Regions from separate parts of the Pseudomonas sp. P5_109 genome, predicted to be linked through region 1. Evidence: predicted binding sites of a transcription regulator. Region 1 holds the regulator's gene; each other region holds the start of a gene.

Region 1 (4,490 bases):
GGTTTATGCAAGTTAAGCGTTTTTTCGCCGCCGATATGCGTCAGGCCATGAAGCTGGTTCGCGATGAGCTGGGCGCTGATGCCGCCATTATCGGCAACCGCCGGATCGCCGGCGGGGTCGAGCTGACGGCTGCGCTGGACTACAAATTGTCGGCGCTGGCGCCGCGTGTTCCGAACATGGAACTCGAAGACGAGCTGCGCAAGACGCAGTCGCGGATCGTCACCGCCCAGGCCGAATTGAGCCTGCGTGGCGAGGGCGAGAGCGACAACAGCACCAACCGTCAGTTGTTCGCCGGCCTGCCGTTGACCGCCGCCGAACCATTGATCGAACCAACGTACGCCGAACCTCGTCGTCCCGCACCGGCCGCTGCACCGGCATCCGCTGGCGTGGACCCGCGCGCGTTCGACTCGATGCGTTTCGAGCTCAACAGCCTGCGCGAACTCATGGAAGTCCAGCTCGGGTCCCTGGCCTGGAATCAGCTGCAAGGCAGCCGTCCGGACCAGGCCAATCTCTGGCGTCGCCTGCAACGTATTGGCCTGTCTGGCCCGCTGTCGCGCGATTTGCTGGCGCTGACCACTGAAATCCAGGAGCCCCGTCAGGCCTGGCGCATGCTGCTGGCGCACCTGGCGCGCATGATCGTTACCCCGGAAGTCGAGCCACTGGAAGAGGGCGGTGTGATCGCCATGGTCGGTCCTGCCGGCATGGGCAAGACCACCACCCTGGCCAAGCTGGCGGCCCGTTACGTGCTCAAGTATGGCGCGCAGAACATTGCGCTGGTGAGCATGGACAGCTTCCGCATCGGTGCCCAGGAGCAGCTCAAGACCCTGGGGCGCATTCTCAATGTGTCGGTGACCCACGTCGATCCGGGCCAGTCCCTGGTGCAGGCGCTGGAGCCATTGCTGCGCAAGCGCGTGGTGCTGATCGATACCGCCGGCCTGCAGGCCAGCGATCCGGCCCTGCGCATGCAGCTTGAGAGTCTGGCCGGTCGTGGCATCCGCGCGAAAAATTATCTGGTCCTGGCAACCACCAGCCAGAAACAGGTTCTAACCGCCGCTTATCATAGTTACAAGCGTTGCGGGCTCGCTGGCTGCATCCTGACTAAACTGGATGAAACGGCAAGCCTGGGCGAGGTGTTGAGCCTGGCCATCAGTCATGAGCTGCCGGTGGCGTACCTGACCGATGGTCCGCGGATTCCGGATGATCTTCATCTGCCGCGCCGTCATCAGTTGGTCAGTCGCGCCGTCAGCGTGCAAATGCAGGAAGAACCCAGCGAGGAAGCCATGGCTGACATGTTCGCTGACATCTACCACAGCCCGACCAAGCAGGTTGGCTGAGGTAATAATGAATCGTTTTTGTACCTACATCGATGGTCTGCCATGCATTGTTCCGTTTGTGAACGCGCAGCCAGTAATGTGGCCTCCGTCTATGCAAGACAAGGTAAAGAAATAACATGGGCAGCATGCATCCCGTACAGGTGATCGCGGTGACCGGCGGCAAAGGTGGCGTCGGGAAAACTAACGTGTCAGTGAACTTGTCCCTGGCTTTGGCCGAGCTTGGCCGGCGCGTCATGCTGCTGGACGCCGACCTGGGACTGGCGAACGTCGACGTTCTGCTGGGCCTGACACCCAAACGTACCCTGGCCGACGTGATCGAGGGCCGCTGCGAACTGCGCGATGTACTGCTGCAGGGACCAGGCGGCATTCGTATCGTTCCGGCCGCATCCGGCACACAAAGCATGGTTCATCTGAGCCCTGCGCAACACGCTGGCCTGATCCAGGCCTTCAGTGATATCGGCGACAACCTCGACGTCCTGGTGATCGACACCGCCGCGGGCATTGGTGAGTCGGTCGTCAGCTTCGTTCGCGCAGCCCAGGAAGTACTGCTGGTGGTGTGCGACGAGCCGACCTCGATTACCGATGCCTACGCCTTGATCAAGTTGCTCAATCGCGACTACGGCATGAACCGCTTCCGCGTCCTGGCCAACATGGCCCAGAGCCCGCAGGAAGGGCGCAACCTGTTCGCCAAGTTGACCAAGGTCACGGATCGCTTCCTCGACGTCGCCCTACAATACGTCGGCGCGGTGCCTTACGACGAAAGCGTGCGCAAGGCCGTGCAGAAGCAGCGCGCTGTCTACGAGGCGTTCCCGCGCTCCAAGTGCTCGCTGGCGTTCAAGGCCATCGCGCAGAAGGTCGATACCTGGCCGCTGCCGGCCAACCCGCGCGGGCACCTGGAGTTTTTCGTCGAGCGTCTCGTGCAGCAGACAGCAGGACCTGTGCTATGACAGCCAGCGGTTACAACCTCTACAAAAAATCAGCTCGTGATGCGCAGTACGAGCTGATCGAGCGTTACGCGCCGCTGGTTAAACGCATTGCTTACCACTTGCTGGCGCGCTTGCCGGCCAGTGTCCAGGTCGAAGACCTGATCCAGGCCGGGATGATCGGCCTGCTTGAAGTGTCTACCAAATATGACGCCAGCAAAGGCGCCAGTTTCGAGACGTACGCGGGCATTCGAATCCGCGGCGCCATGCTCGATGAAGTGCGCAAGGGGGACTGGGCGCCTCGTTCGGTTCACCGCAATACGCGCATGGTCAGCGACGCTATTCGCTCGATTGAAGCGAAAACCGGCCGTGACGCTAAAGATCACGAAGTTGCGGCCGAACTCCAATTGAGTCTCGACGATTACTACGGAATTTTGAACGACACGCTGGGCAGCCGCTTATTCAGTTTCGACGACCTGTTGCAGGACGGCGAACACGAAGGGCTGCACGAGGATGGCGCGAGTGCTCATCTCGAGCCGTCACGCGATCTGGAAGATGAACGCTTCCAGGCTGCGCTGGCGGATGCGATTGCCAATTTGCCGGAGCGTGAGCGACTGGTGTTGGCGCTGTACTACGACGAAGAGTTGAACCTCAAGGAAATCGGTGAGGTCCTGGGGGTCAGCGAATCGCGGGTCAGCCAGTTACACAGCCAGTGCGCGGCCCGTTTGCGGGGGCGTTTGGGGGAGTGGCGAGCGCGCTGAAGGCAGTGTGGGGACACTGCGAACGAGGCTGGTGTGGTGTTGAACTACCCCGGTCTCGATCTGTTGTGCTCCATACAGTCATTGAGTGCTTTGCCGGATTGATTGAAATGGCGCGTCCAGGTGCTGGGCGCGTTTAAGACTGCTTGGAGGTCGAATTGGACAAGAACATGAAAATCCTCATCGTTGATGACTTCTCAACGATGCGGCGGATCATCAAGAACCTGCTGCGTGACCTTGGGTTCACCAACACCGTCGAGGCCGACGATGGCACTACCGCCATTCCGGTGCTCAACAGCGGAAGCATCGACTTTCTGGTAACGGACTGGAACATGCCTGGCATGACCGGTATCGATCTGCTGCGCCACGTGCGTGCCGATGAGAAGCTCAAGCACCTGCCGGTGCTGATGGTGACCGCTGAAGCCAAGCGTGAGCAGATCATCGAAGCGGCCCAGGCCGGCGTTAACGGCTATGTGGTCAAACCCTTCACGGCCCAGGCGTTGAAAGAAAAAATCGAGAAGATTTTCGAACGCATCGGTTGATGAGTGCGCCACGGGGGAGCTATGGGCAATAACGAATCTTCATTGGGCGATTTCGAGTCGACCCTGAAAAAACACGCCGTCGAATTGGTCGCGAGCCTTGAAAAAGGCAAGTTCGGCGACGCGGTGCAATTGATCCATGAGCTCAACCAGACCCGTGACCGCGGCCTGTATCAGGAGGTGGGCAAGCTCACCCGCGAGCTGCACAGCGCGATCGTCAATTTCCAGATTGACCCGCACATGCCGCAAGCCGAAGAAGTGTCGCAGATCACCGATGCCGCCGAGCGCCTGGGGTATGTGGTCAAGCTGACCGAGGCCGCAGCCAATCGCACCATGGATCTGGTGGAAAGTGCCACGCCTCTGGTCAACAGCCTGGCGGATGAGGCCCAGGCCTTGAGTACGGACTGGGGACGCTTCATGCGTCGTGAAGTCGGCGCCGAGGAGTTCCGTGAATTGGCCCGGCGGGTCGACGGCTTCCTGGCACGCAGCGGCACGGACAATCGCGCGGTGTCGGGCAACCTCAACGACATCCTGCTCGCCCAGGATTACCAGGACCTCACGGGGCAAGTGATCAAGCGCGTGACCCAGTTGGTCACCGAAGTTGAAAGCAACCTGCTCAAGCTCGTGCTCATGGCCAGCCAGGTGGACCGCTTTGCGGGCATCGAACATGACCGTGAAGCGATGCTTGCTGAAAAAGATCCACAAAAACATCTCTCTCAGGGTGAAGGTCCGCAGATTCATGCCGATAAAAGAGAAGACGTTGTGTCCGGTCAGGACGATGTGGACGATTTGTTATCCAGCCTGGGATTCTAGAGTTTTAGCATTTTAGGTTTTTTGGGTTTTTAGACCTGTAGGAGCACCCCCTTAATGAGCTTCGGCGCCGATGAAGAGATCCTTCAGGATTTCCTGGTTGAGGCCGGCGAGATTCTAGAGCAA
Region 2 (4,490 bases), 3.0 Mb from region 1:
AACGAATGACCAACCGTCAACCAGGACACCTTGCGGCGCACAGGACCCGCCATCGGAGATCGGCCTATTCACCACTGCCTTCGTTCAGCATCAACTTCAGTTACCGGACTTTGTAAAAGACCTGTACATCATTGATGCACGCTGGATGAGCAAGGAGGTCGAATTTGGAGCGCTGCTGGAAAAAATCCAGAGGCCACGGGAAAAGACGCCATACATGATTCTATTTGTCACTAGTGTCGTTTCGCAGGCGTTACTGAAAGCCAGTGTGCTAAAGCACTCACAGCAGACCAGCAAGCGCAATCCGGCCTTTTACATCGCCTACAATACGGGCTCGCACAGGTTGACGGTCATTGATCAAGCCGGACAACCGGCAAACAACAACGTGTAGGACAGGACAGGATGCTGGCAGGAGAAAAACAGGAATTCGTCAGCGCAAACGAAAACAACAGACAACGCAGGAACAGGCATCACACCCCGTTTTCAGGTGCCTGACCTCGTCCAGGACGAGATCAGGCATCCATCACGACCTCAAAGGTTTCAGAACAGCTTACGACCTTTGTTCGCCGCAATGCGCATGCGCAAGGCGTTGAGCTTGATGAAGCCCCCGGCATCCGCCTGGTTGTACGCGCCGCCATCTTCTTCGAAAGTGGCAATGTTGGCATCGAACAACGACTCGTCGGACTTACGGCCAGTGACGATCACGTTGCCCTTGTACAGTTTCAGGCGCACGACGCCATTCACGTGGGCCTGGGACGCATCGATCATCTGTTGCAGCATCAGGCGCTCAGGGCTCCACCAGTAACCGGTGTAGATCAGGCTGGCATACTTGGGCATCAGCTCGTCTTTGAGGTGAGCCACTTCGCGGTCCAGAGTGATCGATTCGATCGCACGGTGGGCACGCAGCATGATGGTGCCGCCAGGCGTTTCGTAGCAGCCACGGGACTTCATGCCCACGTAACGGTTCTCGACGATGTCCAGACGACCGATACCGTGTTCGCCACCGATACGGTTCAGGGTCGCCAGCACGGTGGCCGGAGTCATTTCGACGCCGTCCAGCGCGACGATGTCGCCGTTGCGGTAGGTCAGTTCCAGGTACTGCGCCTTGTCAGGAGCGTTCTCCGGGGAGACGGTCCATTTCCACATGTCTTCTTCGTGCTCGGTCCAGGTGTCTTCCAGCACGCCGCCTTCATAGGAGATGTGCAGCAGGTTGGCATCCATGGAGTACGGGGATTTCTTCTTGCCGTGGCGTTCGATCGGGATCGCGTGCTTATCGGCGTAATCCATCAGCTTTTCACGGGACAGCAGGTCCCATTCGCGCCAAGGGGCAATCACTTTCACACCGGGTTTCAAGGCGTACGCGCCCAGTTCGAAACGAACCTGGTCGTTGCCTTTGCCGGTGGCGCCATGGGAAATGGCGTCAGCGCCGGTTTCGTTGGCGATTTCGATCAGGCGCTTGGCGATCAACGGACGAGCGATGGAGGTACCCAGCAGGTACTCGCCTTCGTAAACGGTGTTGGCGCGGAACATCGGGAAAACGAAATCGCGCACGAACTCTTCGCGCAAGTCGTCGATGTAGATCTCTTTGACGCCCATGGCCTGAGCCTTGGCGCGTGCAGGTTCGACCTCTTCGCCCTGACCCAGGTCAGCGGTGAAGGTCACCACTTCACAGTTATAAGTATCCTGCAGCCACTTGAGGATCACCGAAGTGTCCAGGCCGCCGGAATACGCCAGAACGACCTTGTTTACGTCCGCCATGCCATCACTCCACGGGGTTCTACGGAAAGCCGGGAAGTCTACCGCTCATGCAGAATAATTTACAGTGGCGCGACAGCTTATGACGACGAAGCGACAGATTATGTCGAGAGGGCGACGATGACCGAATAGTCAGGAAGTTGCCGAAGTGGCCGCTTTCGTTGCTTGCGGGGCGACTTGCTCCGCGGGCGCTCCACGCTCCAGGCGTACCGCTACCCGACGGTTCTTCGCGCGGTTGGCATTGTTGGAGTTAGGCGCCAGCGGATAACGTTCGCCATGGAAACGCACGGTGATTTGCGACTCCTGGAGGCCGTTGGCCTTGAAGAACTCCATCACGGCCAGGGCCCGGCGCCGCGACAGGTCGCGGTTGGTCAGGCGGTTGCCGCTGTTGTCGGAGTGACCGTCGAGCTCGACGTGATTGACCGTCGGATCGGCCTTCATGTACTCCAGCATCACCTGCAGCTTGGCTTTTGCTGCGCTGTCGAGTTCGATTCCGCCGCCGGGGAAACCTATTTCGGATTGCTTCACCTGTTCGAAATTCTGTGGCAACAATTTCGCCACGCAACCCTGGTAGTCGGCAAATGCCTTGGTGAACCGGACCGGCAACAAACGTACTTCCGACACCCGCCCATCCCCCGAGGAATGGCGAACCACCGGGCTGCGACCGTCCATCAGGCCACTGATCAGACGCCCGGCCTGAACCTGTGAACTGTTGAACAATACATTGCCGCTGCCGATTCTCACCGTGCCCAGGTTGATATCGTCACGCCCCGGTTGCCACGGTGCGGCAGCCGCGAGCAAGGTCGCCGAACCGCCGCCCATCATCGGGTTATAGGCTTTCAGACGAAACGTTGCCTGCTCACCGGCCTTGCGTACGAATTCGCCTGAACCGAAGTCGGTAATCGGCTGCGTCAGGCGGCATTCGAACTTGTCGCCTTCGACCGTCCACTCAATGCTCTCCAGGCGAGTCTGGAAAGTGAGCGCCATCGCGGGAAGGCTGGCAAACACACTGAGCAAGGCTAAATAACGCTGGCGCACGGGGGGCTCCACTGGCTTCTACAACAAAAAGACCGACACACATATGTTTACGGCATACCTGTTGGATATCGGAAGCTTCCCGCAAAACTTGATAGCGAGTGCCTGCAAGAGTCTTTTCCGGTAGCATTCCCCTCAGTTTGACCCGCCTGGAATCCCCTCATGTCCGACCGCCTGACCCTGCTGCGTCCCGACGACTGGCACATTCATCTTCGCGATGGTGCCGTGTTGACCAATACCGTTGCGGATGTCGCGCGCACCTTTGGCCGCGCCATCATCATGCCCAACCTGGTTCCACCAGTGCGCAACGCGGCCGAAGCCGACGGCTATCGCCAGCGGATTCTCGCTGCCCGCCCGGCCGGCAGCCCGTTCGAGCCGCTGATGGTCCTGTACCTGACCGACCGCACCCAGCCTGAAGAGATTCGCGAGGCCAAGGCCAGCGGATTCGTGTACGCCGCCAAGCTGTACCCGGCCGGCGCGACCACCAACTCGGACTCTGGCGTCACCAGCATCGACAAGATCTTCCCTGCACTCGAGGCCATGGCCGAAGTCGGGATGCCGTTGTTGATCCACGGTGAAGTCACCCGTGGCGATGTCGACGTGTTCGACCGCGAAAAAATCTTCATCGATGAGCACATGCGCCGTGTGGTCGAGCGTTTCCCGACCCTCAAAGTGGTCTTCGAACACATCACCACCGCGGACGCCGTGCAGTTCGTCAACGCGGCTTCGGCCAACGTTGGCGCGACCATCACCGCGCATCACCTGCTGTACAACCGCAACCACATGCTGGTGGGCGGGATTCGGCCGCACTTCTATTGCCTGCCGATCCTCAAGCGCAACACCCACCAGGAAGCCCTGCTCGACGCCGCTACCAGTGGCAGCGAGAAGTTCTTCCTCGGCACCGACTCGGCGCCCCACGCCCAGCATGCCAAGGAAGCCGCCTGCGGTTGCGCCGGTTGCTACACCGCTTACGCGGCGATCGAGATGTACGCCGAAGCCTTCGAACAGCGCAATGCGCTGGACAAGCTCGAAGCCTTCGCCAGCCTCAATGGCCCGCGTTTCTACGGCCTGCCGGCCAACACCGATCGCATCACCCTGGTCCGCGAAGAATGGACCGCCCCTGCCAGCCTGCCATTTGGCGAGCTGACCGTTATCCCGCTGCGCGCCGGTGAAAAACTGCGCTGGCGCCTGCTGGAGGAACACGCGTGAGTGAAGAGCATTTCGACGACGAACTGGAAGGCAATGGTGGCGGAGGCGGTTCCCGTCATCCAATGGCAGCGCGGTTTCGTGGTTACCTGCCGGTTGTCGTCGACGTAGAAACCGGTGGCTTCAATTCGGCCACCGATGCCCTGCTGGAGATCGCCGCGACCACCATCGCCATGGATGAAAAGGGTTTTGTCTACCCGGATCACACCTACTTCTTCCGTGTCGAGCCGTTCGAAGGCGCGAACATCGAAGCGGCCGCCCTGGAGTTCACCGGGATCAAGCTCGATCACCCGCTGCGTATGGCCGTGAGCGAAGAGTCTGCCCTGAACGATATCTTCCGTGGCGTGCGCAAGGCCCTCAAGGCCAATGGCTGCAAACGGGCGATCCTGGTCGGGCATAACAGCAGTTTCGACCTGGGCTTCCTGAATGCGGCGGTTGCGCGCCTGGACATGAAGCGTAATCCGTTTCACCCGTTCTCCAGCTTCGACACCGCGACA
Region 3 (4,490 bases), 2.3 Mb from region 1:
ATGGTGAAGTCCTCGGCAAAGGCCGATATCAGTGGTTCAAGCGTGGCCTGCCCCTTACCGTTTGCGTCGGTGAACAGGGTGTGGATCAGCTCGTGCACGTGATGAATGCTGTGGTGCGCCTGTTCAACTATTTTGTTGTGCATGACAGTCCTTTTGAGTGTTCAACTGACTCAGTTGAAAGAGTGGGAACAGGCCCACCAGCGCGGCGATGGCAAAGGTCACGTGGTAGGCCTGGGTGGTATCGAAATGCTTCAAGAGCAGGTTGAAAACCATCAGGAAGAGGGCAGCGCCGATGCTGAATGACATCTGTCGGTTGATGTTCCAGATGACACTGGCCTTGTGGGTGTCATTGCCCTTGAAGTCCATCAGCGACGTGGTTTGTGCTGTGTTGACACCGATGCCGCCGCCGATCCCCATCAAGCTGTAGGCGATGACGATCACCAGAAAGTCAGAGGGATCGTTCACCAGTAACAGAGTGGCGATGCCGGCGCTGTGCAAGAGCATGCCGAGGGCAAACAGCCGCTTGGCGCCCATCCGGTTATAGACCCGGCCACAGATCAGCATCGCGATGAACGCGCCGATGGCGTAGAGGATCATGAACATCCCTGTCAGTCGGGCGCTGAAGCGCAGGGTGTTTTGCAGGAAGAAGAGGCTAATCAAGTTGACCCCCGTGAATACACCGGGAATCGCGTAATAGATCAAGATGGAGGTGCTGAGTTTTTTGCTTTTGAGCAGGCTCAGTTCAATGATCGGTTTTTTGCATGTGCGGTAGTGCAGCCCGTACAGCACGACGAAAGCAACGCCGGCCATCACGAAGAGGGCGGCCACCCATGCCGGAGCGTCGCCGCCATACAAAGACATGCCCATCAGCAGGCTGCCGAGTGCCGCGCTGACCAGCAGCAAGCCCTTGATGTCGGGCCGGGGCAAACTCGTCGACCGCGCTTCGTTGATCCAGGACCAGGACAGCAATGCCGCGATCAGCGAGAACGGGATGTTGCTGTAAAACACCCAGCGCCAGGAGCTGCTGTCGACGATGATGCCGCCGATGGTCGGTGAAATGGCGGGCGCAATCAGGGCAACGGCCATGACCAACGTGGATACTTTCGCCCGCTGCTCGCCCTTGAACAGGTTGAACGTCAGTGCCTGTCCGACAGGAATCAACAGGCCGCCGCCAATCCCCTGGACGAAGCGCCAGATCACCAGCTCGTTGAAACTGTTGGCCAGCCCACACATCCACACGGAGGCTGTAAACACGATCATCGAGGTGGTGAGGATTTCCCGACTGCCAAAACGACCGGCCAACCAGGTGCTGACCGGAATGATCAGTGTCAGCCCCAGAATATAAGCGTTAGCCACCCAGGCAACGTCTGAAGTACTAACGTGCAGCGCTGCCGATATACTCGGTAATGCGACTGCTGACATAAAGACGTTAATGCAGTCTATAAAAAAGCCGATCAGAAATATCAGTGCAACTTTGTAGCGATAGGTCATGTTGTTTCCCCTTTGCCGCAAAGCATAAGGGGGGTGGACTTGAACTGTCGATACGACTATCCTTGAAACAATGTTTGACGGGATTTAACAGTGAGCCATATTTCTATGCACACTCATCTTAATCGGGTCCAGACATTCTTGGCCGTGGTCGATTTTGGTTCTTACACCAAGGCTGCCAATTACCTGAACATCAGCAAGGCCATGGCCAGCCTGCATGTCAAGGCGCTGGAGGAAGTGCTGTCAGCGACGTTGTTGATTAGAAATACCCGAAATATATCCCTCACCGAAATCGGTCAGGACTTTTATGAAGAATTCAAAGGTATTGTCGCGGACATCGATAACGCTTTCGACAATATATTAAAAGGGCGTAATCGGGTGTCCGGAAAGTTGCGCTTCAGTTCCACCGGCGAATACGGCGAGGCCTATATTCTTCCATTGATACCGCAATTTATAGAGCGCTATCCGGAAATAAAACTCTGTTATAACTTCAACTCGTCACTCAATGATCTGGTGGCGGAAAAGTTAGACTTGGTAATCCGTTTGGGCAATTTGGCGGACTCGGCTTTCAAGAGCCGTAAACTGGCGGATTATGAAATTGTCCTGGTGGCTACCGAGACGTTTCTTGCACGTCACCCGGTGCAGAATCCTCAGGACCTGAATTCGGTGCCGTGGATCGCCAACAGCAACCTGCAGGCACCGACCCAGTGGACGTTGCGCCATCCGCACTTGGGGACTGTCGAGATCAACGGGATCAATCAGTTTGAATCCAACTCTTCCACGGCCATCCGCTCCATGACGTTGTCGTCGCTAGGCGTCTCGGTGCTGCCCGCCTGGGTGATCAAGGACGATATCGCCAGCGAGCGGCTGATCCGGTTGTTGCCCGACTATTCGCTGCCCTCGCAGTCCGTCAACGTGGTGTTTCCCAACAGCCCGCATTTGCCCCACAAATCGAGGGCATTCATCGATTTCCTGTTGCTACATCTGGCGCAGTAAGCACCAAATAAAAGGTTCTTCACGCATTCCCGGGAAACTGTAGGAGCCGGCTTGCCGGCGATGGACTCAAGTGCGCCGCGTATATCCGGTTTACGCGCGTTATCGTTAACAGCCATCTGTGCTGTTCAGCCTGTTGGGGCCTAAACGGCTTGCGCAAAGGTTGAGCGAGATGACGGGTGTGATCAGGACCATCGCCGAGGGTGAGGGCAACCTTCGTCAACGTCTGGACACCACGCGAATGGCCAACGATGAGACCGGTGACATGGGGCGCTGGATCAACAGCTTCATCGATAATCTGGACTCGGTTGTCGGGCAAGTGGTGAAGGCCAGTCGCACCGTCGGTGCCACCAACCAGATGATGTTGGGGCGCAGCCAGGAGGCTGGCGTCACTTCGGCCGAGGTGGCCGACGCGGTGCATCACATGATGATTATCGTTGAAGACCAATTGGGTGAGATCCAGCAGGCCTCTGCCAGCGCCGAGCAAATGAAGCAGGCAATGGACGAGGTCGTCACCCGTGCCCGCGAGCAGTTTCTCGCTGTGCAGGCAGGCACCCAGTCGATTCGGGATGTGGTCGAACGCTCTTCTTCAAGCGTGCAGTTGCTCGACAGCCGCATGACGCACATCGGCAACATTACCGGCCTGATCAGTGACATCACCAACCAGACCAATCTGTTGGCCCTCAATGCCGCCATCGAGGCCGCGCGCGCCGGCGAACATGGGCGAGGTTTTGCGGTGGTTGCCGATGAGGTACGCAGTCTCGCCTCACGCACCTCTCGGGCTGCCGATGATATTCGACAGATGGTCGAGGGCTTGCAGAACGAAACGCAAACCGCCGTCAGCTTCATGAAGGAGGGCGTCAAGGACGTCGATAACAGCTTGCGCCTGGCCGAAGATGCCTCCTCGGAAAACGTGCAGTTGCATCAAGCGGTGGAAAGTATGTTTGCGATCATTCAGCAGCTCAACAAACGCAGCCTCGATTACGGCAAGACGATCAAGCAGGTCGACCAGTCTTCCGCGCAAATGCGTCAGACGGTGGTGGTGTTGCAAGGCAGTGCCGAGACCGTGAGGCTCAATGCCAATAAACTGCAAAAACTGGTGGGGCAGTTTGAGGTGAGCAACAACAGCAACGCACGCGTGGCGGCTGCTTGAAAAGGCAGGCGAGGGCGGGGTGACCATGACGGTAGCCCGCATTTTCGAAGGGAACATGCACCGGCAGGTTTGACAGGCGACGCTAGCCTTTGCCTCCGCTGACACTACTGCCGCCACTACCGCTGCCACTGCCGCTATTGTTGACCTTGACCTGCGGCCCGACGCCATCTCCGGTACGGAATGTCGGTAACGCAACCGAGTTGACGAATTTCACGCCGTCCCAGCTGGGTAATGGCGTGGGCATCAACTGGAACTGGCCCGGGTGCTCGGAGTCCCAGCGCAGCAGCATCGACGTGTCCTCATGCTGTGTGTTGTGGCAGTGCTCCATGTAGGTACCGACAAATTCACGGATGCGCATGGCTATTTCGACATTGTCGAGGCTGTCAGGATCGGAACCTATGCGGTAGACATCCTTGCGCGCCCATTTTTCCCATTCTGGTGGTTTTTTGCCACCTCGACTGAGAATGATCCCTTCCTCGAAATGCACATGCACCGGGTGAGTCCAGCCATTGCCGCCGTTCTGGATCTTCCAGATTTCCAGCGTGCCTTCACCCTTGAACCCAGCCGGTGTCGGGCCGTTGGCCAGTTGTGGCGCAGCGGAAATCCGGCGCGGGTCCATGTTGAAGCCTGGGCCGCCATCGGTCTTGATCGTCCAGGGCGTTAGATCCGTGCCATCGGAGCGGCCAAAGATAAAGGTGCGGTGCCGCGCCTGGGCAAGTCGGGCGATATCGGCAGGGTCATCACGGTGCAAGGGCAGCGGGATCATGACCTTGCCCTCGGGCTTGCCAGGCTTGGCGGGCTCGAAGTCGGCCGGATTCATGCTGACATCCTGGCCGGCGTAAGGCTGGACGTTCAG

The links. The regulator FliA, encoded in region 1, starts transcription of late flagellar genes. The targets are predictions, from matches to a motif close to CTAAAGTTTNNNNNNNNNNNGCCGNTAA.
Region 2: a site for FliA is predicted at 2,856-2,883, ahead of QMK54_RS25365 (flagellar protein MotY). Genes of this name have one in related genera too.
Region 3: a site for FliA is predicted at 2,550-2,577, ahead of QMK54_RS18405 (methyl-accepting chemotaxis protein). Genes of this name have one in related genera too.

Annotation. Positions count from the first base shown of each region.
Region 1 is NZ_CP125380.1:1,785,014-1,789,503, forward strand. Features, by position in the region: gene flhF (flagellar biosynthesis protein FlhF) at 6-1,334, shown strand; gene fleN (flagellar synthesis regulator FleN) at 1,451-2,281, shown strand; gene fliA (RNA polymerase sigma factor FliA) at 2,278-3,018, shown strand; gene QMK54_RS07960 (chemotaxis response regulator CheY) at 3,186-3,557, shown strand; gene QMK54_RS07965 (protein phosphatase CheZ) at 3,579-4,367, shown strand; gene QMK54_RS07970 (chemotaxis protein CheA) at 4,422-4,490, shown strand, end outside.
Region 2 is NZ_CP125380.1:5,720,335-5,724,824, forward strand. Features, by position in the region: gene QMK54_RS25355 (hypothetical protein) at 1-388, shown strand, start outside; gene QMK54_RS25360 (argininosuccinate synthase) at 538-1,755, opposite strand; gene QMK54_RS25365 (flagellar protein MotY) at 1,885-2,790, opposite strand; gene pyrC (dihydroorotase) at 2,950-3,996, shown strand; gene rnt (ribonuclease T) at 3,993-4,490, shown strand, end outside.
Region 3 is NZ_CP125380.1:4,111,496-4,115,985, reverse strand. Features, by position in the region: gene QMK54_RS18420 (DUF4440 domain-containing protein) at 1-143, opposite strand, end outside; gene QMK54_RS18415 (MFS transporter) at 124-1,491, opposite strand; gene QMK54_RS18410 (LysR family transcriptional regulator) at 1,597-2,484, shown strand; gene QMK54_RS18405 (methyl-accepting chemotaxis protein) at 2,654-3,634, shown strand; gene QMK54_RS18400 (multicopper oxidase domain-containing protein) at 3,717-4,490, opposite strand, start outside.